Thermoleptolyngbya sichuanensis A183: one gene and its partners. The protein of the gene in region 3 interacts with the protein of the main gene of each other region in a pairwise test. Links are inferred from orthologs where the notes say so. Each region holds a gene or a part of one and is shown on either strand. Other genes may lie near its edges.

The links.
Region 1: the proteins of HPC62_RS04920 (region 3) and HPC62_RS10070 interact in binary tests that used the Escherichia coli proteins (3 or more experiments, as listed by UniProt). The link is inferred for Thermoleptolyngbya sichuanensis A183 from one-to-one orthologs.
Region 2: the proteins of HPC62_RS04920 (region 3) and HPC62_RS22425 interact in binary tests that used the Escherichia coli proteins (3 or more experiments, as listed by UniProt). The link is inferred for Thermoleptolyngbya sichuanensis A183 from one-to-one orthologs.

The regions. Positions count from the first base shown.
Region 1 is NZ_CP053661.1:2,397,691-2,400,800, reverse strand. The notes cover bases 155-3,110. They hold HPC62_RS10070 (DNA polymerase III subunit gamma/tau), read right to left. Parts: upstream 2,636-3,110; coding sequence 674-2,635; downstream 155-673. Other genes in these bases: tsaE (tRNA (adenosine(37)-N6)-threonylcarbamoyltransferase complex ATPase subunit type 1 TsaE), read left to right, coding at 2,900-3,110; HPC62_RS10075 (GNAT family N-acetyltransferase), read left to right, coding at 169-600. In the rest of the region: HPC62_RS23950 (redoxin domain-containing protein), read right to left, coding at 1-29. UniProt on the Escherichia coli protein: Part of the beta sliding clamp loading complex, which hydrolyzes ATP to load the beta clamp onto primed DNA to form the DNA replication pre-initiation complex.
Region 2 is NZ_CP053661.1:5,399,805-5,402,848, forward strand. The notes cover bases 126-3,015. They hold HPC62_RS22425 (pyridoxal phosphate-dependent aminotransferase), read right to left. Parts: upstream 2,209-3,015; coding sequence 1,042-2,208; downstream 126-1,041. Other genes in these bases: HPC62_RS22415 (NF041680 family putative transposase), read left to right, coding at 126-221; trxA (thioredoxin), read right to left, coding at 578-901; HPC62_RS22430 (Uma2 family endonuclease), read right to left, coding at 2,410-3,015. In the rest of the region: more of HPC62_RS22415, read left to right, coding at 1-125; more of HPC62_RS22430, read right to left, coding at 3,016-3,044. UniProt on the Escherichia coli protein: Shows aminotransferase activity with methionine and histidine as substrates, and to a lesser extent also with phenylalanine.
Region 3 is NZ_CP053661.1:1,151,315-1,154,596, forward strand. Bases 6-3,133 are described here. They hold HPC62_RS04920 (DNA polymerase III subunit alpha), read left to right. Parts: upstream 6-311; coding sequence 312-2,933; downstream 2,934-3,133. Other genes in these bases: HPC62_RS04915 (hypothetical protein), read left to right, coding at 6-21; HPC62_RS04925 (Uma2 family endonuclease), read left to right, coding at 2,974-3,133. Outside these bases: more of HPC62_RS04915, read left to right, coding at 1-5; more of HPC62_RS04925, read left to right, coding at 3,134-3,282. UniProt on the Escherichia coli protein: DNA polymerase III is a complex, multichain enzyme responsible for most of the replicative synthesis in bacteria. This DNA polymerase also exhibits 3' to 5' exonuclease activity. The alpha chain is the DNA polymerase catalytic subunit.

The DNA of each region.
Region 1 (3,110 bases), 1.2 Mb from region 3 along the record:
CGATCGCCCACGGTTAGGGTGGTGGTCATGGCTGCGGCCCACGGCAGAGGGAACCTTCATGCTGACATGCCGCTCCAGCCCTAGAATGAGGAAATCCTGAGCGTTTTTCCTAAAGCTCAAAAGCCTGCCGGGAACAGCGCTATACCGATCGAAAACTGCTTCAGAAATATGCCCAACATTGCGATCGCCACCTCTGAGCTTGACCTGTTGCGCTGTTTTCCCGTGCTGTTAGAACTGCGGCCGCATTTAGTCGAAGCTGAATTTGTAGCGCAGGTACGGCGACAGGCACAGCACGGCTTTCGGATCGGCTATCTGAGCGAAGAGGATGCCGTAAAAGCCGTTGCCGGATTCCGCCTGACGGAATCGCTGTTTGCCGGGCCGTTTCTCTATGTGGATGACCTGATCACCACCGAGTCGGCCCGCTCCAAAGGCTATGGGGAGGCGCTGTTTGGCTGGCTGGTAGACTATGCCCGCGCCCACGGCTGCCGCTCGATAGAGCTAGATTCGGGGGTACAGCGGTTTGCAGCCCATCGGTTTTACTTGCGCCAGCGGATGGCGATCGCCGCTCACCATTTTTCTCTGCCGCTGACCCAGCGTTAACCTAGCGTTAACCCAGCGCTACCAAAGTCAGCCCATTGCCGAAGCAACGGGCGATCGCCCGCCCCAAAACCTGCTAAAACGGCACATCCTCCTCCTCTTCTGCGGCATCTGCGTCTCCAGAATCGGTGTTTGCGTTGGGCAACTCTCCGTCTAGATTGACCAATTGCCCATTAAACATCTGTGCCAGGCTCTTGGCCGCCCGCAGCACCTCGTCCTCGGCTTCCCAAGCTGGAATGGGTGGCGGCAGGGGTGAAATTTCGGGAAAGGGGTGGGATGGGGCGATCGCCGGAGTGGCGCGATCGGGTTCGGCAGCAGCGGGCGGCGGAGCAATTGGAGCAGTTGGGGCAGTTGGCGATTGCGGTGGCGCGGCTGGCACGGGTGGCACACTAGCAGGCGCTTTAGCAGGCGCACTGGCAGACCCACTGGCGGGCGCACCTGCAGAATTGGACGCTGCCATAGCCTCACCACCTGCGGCCACCTCCAGCGTCACGCGGATGGCTTCGTTCTGAAGCTTGGCAAAGGCTGCTTCGATATTGGGCAGCTTGCTCTTGGCCATGTTGAACAAAGGCTGCGAGTTCACGCCGATTCGCGCCGTCTGCCCGTCAAACCCCAGCAGGCGACACTGCTGCCGCAGCAGGATCGCAGTCGAAGGAGGGTGCATCAGGCTGAGAACGTCTTGCCAGATTTGGGCCAGGGCGACGGGTGGAGAAGCAGGAGGATTAGAGGGTTGGGGAGGTGGAGCGGGGAGATCCGCGGGTGAGGACGGGGCGGGCGCGGGGGCAGGCGGGGGAGCAGCGGCCGCGGGCGAAACGGCTGTCGGGGCTGGGCTGGGGGCGATCGCGGCAGGCGCAGGCACGGGTGTGGGAGGAGTCGGCGCGGGGGCAGGTGCGGGGGCAGGCGCAGCGATGACCTTGGGCACTATGCTTCCCGCCGACGGCAGCGACACCGCCGACGGCAGCAGTCCCATCAGCGCGACTTCAAGCCACAGGCGCGGCTGGCTGCTCTGGCGCAGGCGCGGCTCGTTTTCCTGCAAGCGCTGCTGCCCCTGTTGCAGCATCTCGATGGGCAGCGATGCGACAAACTCGCACATTTCTGCCCAGGTGTTGGGCGTGATGGCAACCAGGTCGCTGCGGCTGGGCGCGGTTTTGGCAATCAGCAGGTCGCGGTAGAAACTGGTCAGGTTTTGCAGCACGACAAGCGGTTCCCGTCCCCGATCCATTAGGCGGCGGGCGCTGTCGAGGACGGGGGCGGGCTGGTCAGCGGCGATCGCCCTCACCAGATCCAGCAAATCCCGCTCTGGCACAGCACCGACCAGATCCCACACTTTTTCCGTGGAGATTTCGCCCTCTAGCAGGCTGAGCTGGTCGAGTAAGCTCTCCGCATCGCGCAGCCCGCCCTGGGAGATTTGCGCCACCAGATGCAGCGCCTCTGGCGTGATGGGGATAGACTCGGCGCGGGCGATCGCCCCCAGATGCGTCACCATTGCCTCCAGCGGAATACGGCGAAAGTCAAACCGCTGGCAGCGCGAAATAATCGTCGGCAGCACCCGCTGTGGGTCGGTCGTCGCCAACACAAACACCACATGGGGCGGCGGCTCCTCCAGCGTCTTCAGCAGAGCATTAAACGCCGCATTGCTGAGCATATGACATTCATCGACAACATACACCTTGTAGCGACACTGGACTGGGGCAAACTGGGCCCGCTCAATCAGTTCACGAATGTTGTCTACGCCTGTATTGCTGGCGGCATCGATTTCGATCACGTCTAGCGCAGTGCCCTGAGCCACCATGCGGCAGACCTCACACTGACCGCAGGGCTTTTCGGTGGGCTGCCCGGCTTGCAGGCAGTTCAGCGATTTTGCCAAAATCCGGGCGCTGGAGGTTTTGCCTGTGCCGCGTGCCCCAGTGAACAGGTACGCCGGGGCGATCTTTTGCTGACGCAGGGCGTTGGTCAGCGTGGCGGCGATCGCCTCCTGGCCCACCAGTTCCGAAAAGGTCTGGGGACGATATTTGTGGTGCAGCGGTTCGTAGGTCACGGCGGCAAGGGGTGAACGCTCTTACTATTCTAAGGAGTCTGATCTAAACAGTCTGAGTTCTGAACAGTCTGAGTTCTAAACAGTCTGAGTTCTAGAGCCGCCGCAAGGCGGAGAATCCATGTTGACCTGTACCTCGCATAATGGGTTGCAGGCGCTAGCAAATCCTGAAGTTCCTAATATTTCTTGCCGTAATATTTCTTGCCGTAATATTTCCTGCTGTATTTATAGCCGCTGCGGTTCACCATGTCTGCTCAACTGTTGCCTTTGACCCTCGACCTGCCCGATGCTGCCGCTACCCAGCGCTTGGGAGAGCTTTTGGGGCGATCGCTCCCAGCGGGTAGCATTTTGCTGTTGGAAGGCGACCTCGGCGCAGGCAAAACCACGCTCGTCCAGGGCATTGGGCTTGGTTTAGGCATTTCAGACCCCATCGTCAGCCCCACGTTTACCCTCGTGAACGAATATACCGAGGGGCGCA
Region 2 (3,044 bases), 4.2 Mb from region 3 along the record:
AAGAAACGTTGACTCCGGGTCGGGTCGCACAAGCGTTTGCAGGCATTTTGGCAGCGATTGGCACCCCTGCTCCTGCGCCTAAACCTCGTGGTAAATCGCCAGGACGAGGCAAGGGGCACAAGCCAACTCCTCGTCCCTGCTATCCGATGGTCAAAAAACGAGCCTCGAAACGCAAGACATCCGAACAATCCCTGAACAGTCCGGTTGCAACAGCAGCTTAACTGCGAGCAGGATTGTATCCAATTCCTTAAGTTCAACTGTTATGAACGGTTGAGCAGATTCTTTATGGCATCCTGTTGAGCATTATTGTGATGCCAGTTAGTCCAAACTAAAGTTCCTGACATACTGCTTGTTTTGTTTGCCTCTGTAGAGCTTGTCATCCAGCCTTGGAGGAAGCTGGTCGAATGCTACAGTGCTAACAAAAAGACCCGCCCTCTAGCAAGCGCAAAATCCCCACCTGTGGATAAGGTAGGGACGACTGAACCTCAGAAAACTGAATTCCAGGAAAATTACTAACTAAAAAATACCGCCATACGCTAGCAGTCAAAGTATTTTGTGACTGGCCGGCTTTTGAAAGCTACAGATGCTTTTCAAGCGTGCTGGCGAGGGTCGTCTTGGGAACCGCGCCGACCACCATGTCTACACGCTGACCGCCCTTGAAAATCATCAGCGTGGGGATGCTGCGGATGCCATACTGAGTGGCAACGCTGGGGTTCTCGTCGGTATTCACTTTTACGACCTTTACCTGTCCCGCGTATTGCTCGGCAATCTCATCGACTACAGGAGCAACCATCCGGCAGGGGCCACACCAAGGGGCCCAGAAATCTACCAGAACGGGGACATCGCTATCAAGAACTTCTTGCTTAAAAGTGGAATCTGTAACTTGTGCGGCTGCTGACATGCCTAATAAGTCCTTCGCCTTCAATGTCAATGGAAATCTTACCACAGCGAACTCGTCTGCTTCAGCAGCCAGAGTCTTAATAGTGAGTTACATTTGGGCACTCAGCGCGTTGTGGGGATCGCTTGAGTCGATTGGGTCGCCTATAGAATTCCGTGTAGGAATTTTTCTAGCCGCTCCATGCCGCGCTTGATGGTGTCTAGATCGGTGGCATAGGACAGCCGGATGCAGTCGTCTGCGCCAAAAGCCGCGCCTGGGACTGTGGCAACCTGATGCTGATCTAGCAGTTCGCTGCAAAAATCGAGGGAAGACCGTCCCGTTTTGGCAATGCTGGGGAACATATAGAATGCGCCATCGGGTTTGGGACACTCTAGCCCTGGCATGGCGTTTAGGGCATCCAGCATATAGCGGCGGCGCTCGGCAAAGGCGGCTAGCATTTCCTGCACGCAGTCTTGGGGACTTTCGTAGGCGGCGATCGCCCCATATTGGGCAAAGGTACAGACATTGGAGGTGCTGTGGCCCTGGATTTTGGTTGCCGCTTTTACCAGGGGCACTGGCCCTGCCAAGAAGCCAACGCGCCAGCCCGTCATGGCGTAGGTCTTGGCAAATCCGCTGCACACGACGGAGCGTTCGTAGGCTTCTGGGCTAGCTGCGCCAATGCTGAGATGCTGAGCGCCGTCGTAAAGAATTTTTTCGTAGATTTCGTCCGACAGTATCCAAAGGTCGGCCTCGACGGCCACTTGGGCGATCGCCCTCACTTCGTCTGGCGTGTAGACCATGCCCGTTGGGTTGGAAGGCGTGTTCAAAACCAGTAGCCTGGTCTTGGGCGTAATCGCCTGCCGGATCTGCTCTGGCGAGACTTTGAACTGGGTTTCGACCGTCGTGGGCAGGATGACGGGTGTGCCCTCGGCCAGCTTCACCATTTCGGGATAACTGACCCAAAAGGGCGCAGGGATAATCACCTCATCCCCCGGTTCAATCATCGCCAGCATCAGGTTAAAGATCGACTGCTTGCCGCCGTTGGTGACCAGAACGTTCTCTGCGCTATAGCACAGCCCGTTGTCGCGCTGGAGCTTTTGGGCGATCGCCTCTCGCAGTCGGGGTTCCCCCGCGGCCGGGCCATAGCGCGTCTTGCCCTCCTCTAGCGCGGCTTTAGCAGCTTCCACAATGTGCTTGGGCGTGTTGAAATCTGGCTCTCCAGCGCTAAAGCTGCATACGTCAATGCCGTCCGCCTTCATGGCTTTGGCCTTTGCGTCAATAATCAGCGTCATCGACGGTGATACGTTCTCTACCCGTGCTGCCAGTTTCATGCCTACCCCAAATGCTTGACCGTTCAGGACGTTTTAGCTGAATGTAGCTCACTTCAGCCTACTGTGAATGCTGGCGCGGGTTGGAAAATGTCAGGCGTTTTTTACAAAGTACGATTCTGCCAGAGGCAGCTTGGCCACAATGCTTTCGGGCAGGAAATTCACGCAGAACTCTTCAAGCCTCAAGTGAGACGCAGGAAACGCCTAGAGCGTATCTGGGTCGATGCCGTGCGATCGCAGCTTGTCTCGCAACTCTGCAAGCTGCTGCTCGGCCGCTTTCTGCTGAGCCTGTGCCTCTGCGGACTGGGTTTGCAAATCGGCAATCTTTTGTTCTGCGTTTAGTCGAGCCTGCTCCGCTTCCTCATAGGTCAGCAGTTGTGCGCCCGACTGGGGATCAAACAGGCGCAGTTCACGGGCAATAGGCAGCAGATGGGCAATCGCGAGTGGGGCCTGAGGGGGCAACAGGCGCAGGTCTAACCCCAGCTTCTGGCTATGCAGCGACAGGCTTCCATCTGCCAGGGTTTCAGGGGCGATCGGCTCATATTGCCCATTGACCAAGCGCTGTCCCTTTAGCTGCGAGGGCAGATAGTCGCCGGTGGGGTCATATTGAAAATATTCTGGAATTTCCAGGCTGGCGTAGAGTTTAGGCTTGATTTCCTCGTCTTGTTTCTGAGTGGAAAGGGAGGTGATCTCTAGCACAAAAGACGGCAGTTTGCCGCCTTCCTGCCAGGTTTTATAGCTGCGTCGTTCTCGCTTGTTTACGCCAAAAATGACGAACACATCCGGCGAGATACTCTTTTGTGGCTTTCCCTCTTCGTAGTAGATAAACAGATTTCCAG
Region 3 (3,282 bases):
TACGACGCTCAATTGACTTAGACGTAGTAGGCAGCGCGAAGACAGTGCGAAAGGAGCGTCAGTCGCATCCTAATCCCAAATCCCCGGCGGCGGAAAGGGGGAAAATCGAGAGAAGGCTTACGCGAAAACCCCGTCGAAATTTGATACCTTAGTACTATAGAGTTTCTCGTAATTGCCATGCAGAAACGGGTTTGACGCTGCCCACTTCTTGATCGACAGGCTCCACATCTAGAGTTTCCGTTACAAGAATTGCGCTTCAAAATCCAGGGATGGTGTTAATCTGATGCTCAGCCCTGTTTGCGGTTTGAGTTATGTCCTTTGTCGGTCTGCATATTCACAGCGACTATAGCCTGCTAGACGGCGCGAGTCAGCTTGACCAGCTCATCGACCGGGCGATCGAGCTTGGAATGCCAGCGATCGCCATTACGGATCACGGCGTGATGTACGGCGCGATCGAGATCCTCAAGGTGTGCAAAAAGCGCGACAACGCCGTCAAGCCCATCATCGGCAACGAGATGTATGTGATCAACGGCGACATCACCAAGCAGGAGCGTCGCCCCCGCTATCACCAGGTTGTTCTTGCCAAAAACACGCAGGGCTACAAGAATCTCGTCAAGCTGACCACCATTTCTCACCTCCAGGGTGTGCAGGGGAAGGGCATTTTTTCGCGCCCCTGTGTCAACAAAGAACTGCTGGAGCAGTATAAAGACGGGCTGATTGTCACCAGCGCCTGTCTCGGCGGCGAAGTGCCCCAGGCGATTATGCAGGACCGCCCGGATGTGGCGCGGCGCGTTGCCCAGTGGTACAAGGACGTGTTCGGTGACGATTACTATCTGGAAATTCAAGACCACGGGCTGCAAGAAGAGCGCATCGTTAACCCCGAAATCGTCCGCATTGCCCGCGAGCTAGACATCAAGCTGGTCTGCACCAACGATTCGCACTATATCTCCTGCTACGACGTGGAAGCCCACGACGCGCTGCTCTGCATCCAAACGGGCAAATCCATCGTGGAAGAGAAGCGGCTGCGCTACACGGGCACGGAGTATTTGAAATCCGCCGATGAGATGCGGCTTTTGTTCCGCGATCACCTACCGCCGGATGTGGTGGAAGAGGCGATCGCCCATACGCTAGAAGTCGCCGAAAAGGTCGAAGGCTACAAAATTCTGGGTGAACCGCGCATTCCTAACTACCCTGTGCCCGACGGCTACACGCCTGCCACTTACCTCGAAGAAACCTCCCGATCTGGGCTAGCCAAGCGCCTTAAAGTCGCCACCTACCGTGAAGTTCCCCCAGACTATCAGGAGCGGCTGGAATACGAGCTGCAAATGATGCACCAGATGGGCTTCGACGGCTACTTTCTGGTGGTGTGGGACTACATCAAGTTTGCGCGAGATCATGGCATTCCCGTGGGCCCAGGGCGCGGGTCGGCGGCGGGGTCGCTGGTGGCCTACTCGCTGGGCATCACTAATATCAATCCGGTGCATCACGGCTTGCTGTTCGAGCGGTTCCTGAACCCTGAGCGCAAGTCCATGCCCGATATCGACACAGACTTCTGCATCGAACGTCGGGGCGAGGTGATTCAGTACGTCACCGAAAAGTATGGCACCGATCGCGTCGCGCAGATCATCACCTACAACCGCATGACCTCCAAAGCCGTCCTAAAGGATGTGGCGCGGGTGCTGGATATTCCCTATGGGGAATCCGACAAGATGGCGAAGATGATTCCCGTCGTGCGCGGCAAGCCCACCAAGCTCAAGGTCATGATTTCCGACGAAACGCCCACGCCGGAATTCAAGGAAAAATACGATAGCGATGCCGTTGTGCCTGGCAGCGATCCGCCCGTCACCTACCGCCGCTGGATTGACATGGCCATGCGGATCGAGGGCACCAACAAATCAACCGGCGTTCATGCGGCGGGCGTGGTGATTTCGGCAGAACCGCTGGACGAAGTGGTGCCGCTGGAACGCAGCAAGGAAGGCGGCGTGACGACGCAATACCCAATGGAAGACATCGAACTGCTGGGTCTGCTGAAGATGGACTTCCTGGGCCTAAAGAACCTGACGATGATTCAGAAAGCGGTGGATCTCATCAGCAAGACCCACGGCATTCAGGTTGATTTGGACAATTTGCCGATGGAAGATCCGGCCACCTATCAACTGCTGGCGCGGGGCGAACTGGAGGGCATCTTCCAGCTAGAATCCTCCGGGATGCGGCAGATTGTGCGCGATCTGAAGCCGTCGGGACTGGAGGATATTTCCTCGGTGCTGGCGCTGTATCGTCCCGGGCCGCTGGATGCGGGGCTAATTCCCAAGTTCATCAACCGCAAGCACGGTCGCGAACGGATCGAATATGAACACGAGCTGCTCACCACCATTCTGAATGAGACTTACGGCATCATGGTCTACCAGGAGCAGATCATGAAAATTGCCCAGGACATGGGGGGCTATTCGCTGGGGCAAGCCGACCTGCTGCGGCGGGCGATGGGCAAAAAGAAAAAAGAGGAGATGGAGAAGCATCAGAGCATCTTCACCGAAGGTGCAGAAAAGAACGGCGTGCCCAAGAAGGTGGCGGCGGATCTGTTTGACCAGATGGTGAAGTTTGCGGAGTATTGTCTGAGCTATGACACGAAGATTTTGACTGTGGAATATGGGGCGATCGCCATTGGCGAAGTTGTAGAACGCCAGCTTCCCTGCACTGTGTTCAGCGTCGATGCCAACGGGTTTGTTTACACGCAGGCGATCGCCCAGTGGCACCAGCGCGGGCTGCAAGAGGTCTTTGAATACACCCTGGAAGACGGTTCCACCCTCCGCGCTACCCCCGATCACAAGTTCATGACGGAAGATGGCGAAATGCGCCCCATTGACGAGATCTTCGAGAAAAACCTGGCGCTAAAACGAGTTGCCGTCCCTGTGCCTGCTGGTTCGAGAGTTTGAGCAATGATCTCCCCAAGCCTTTACCCTGGTGAGTCCTGAAATGGTTAGCACTGCTCCCCAATTTTCAATTCCTCGGTCTGCCCTGGCCGGAGAGCGGCGGGTCACGATTCATCAGCTTAGCTGGCAGGGCTATCAGCAGATTCAGCAGACGTTGGGAGAACGGCGATCGCCCCGCCTCGCCTACGACCAAGGCACGCTAGAGCTAACCATGCCCCTGGAAGAACACGAAAGTTTTGCAGAATGGATTGGGCTATTGATTCGGATTTTGGTGGAAGAGTTTGGGTTAAAAATGAAGTCCATCGGTTCTACAACGCTGGAGTATCCGAATCGGGAGCGCAGCGTTGAACCG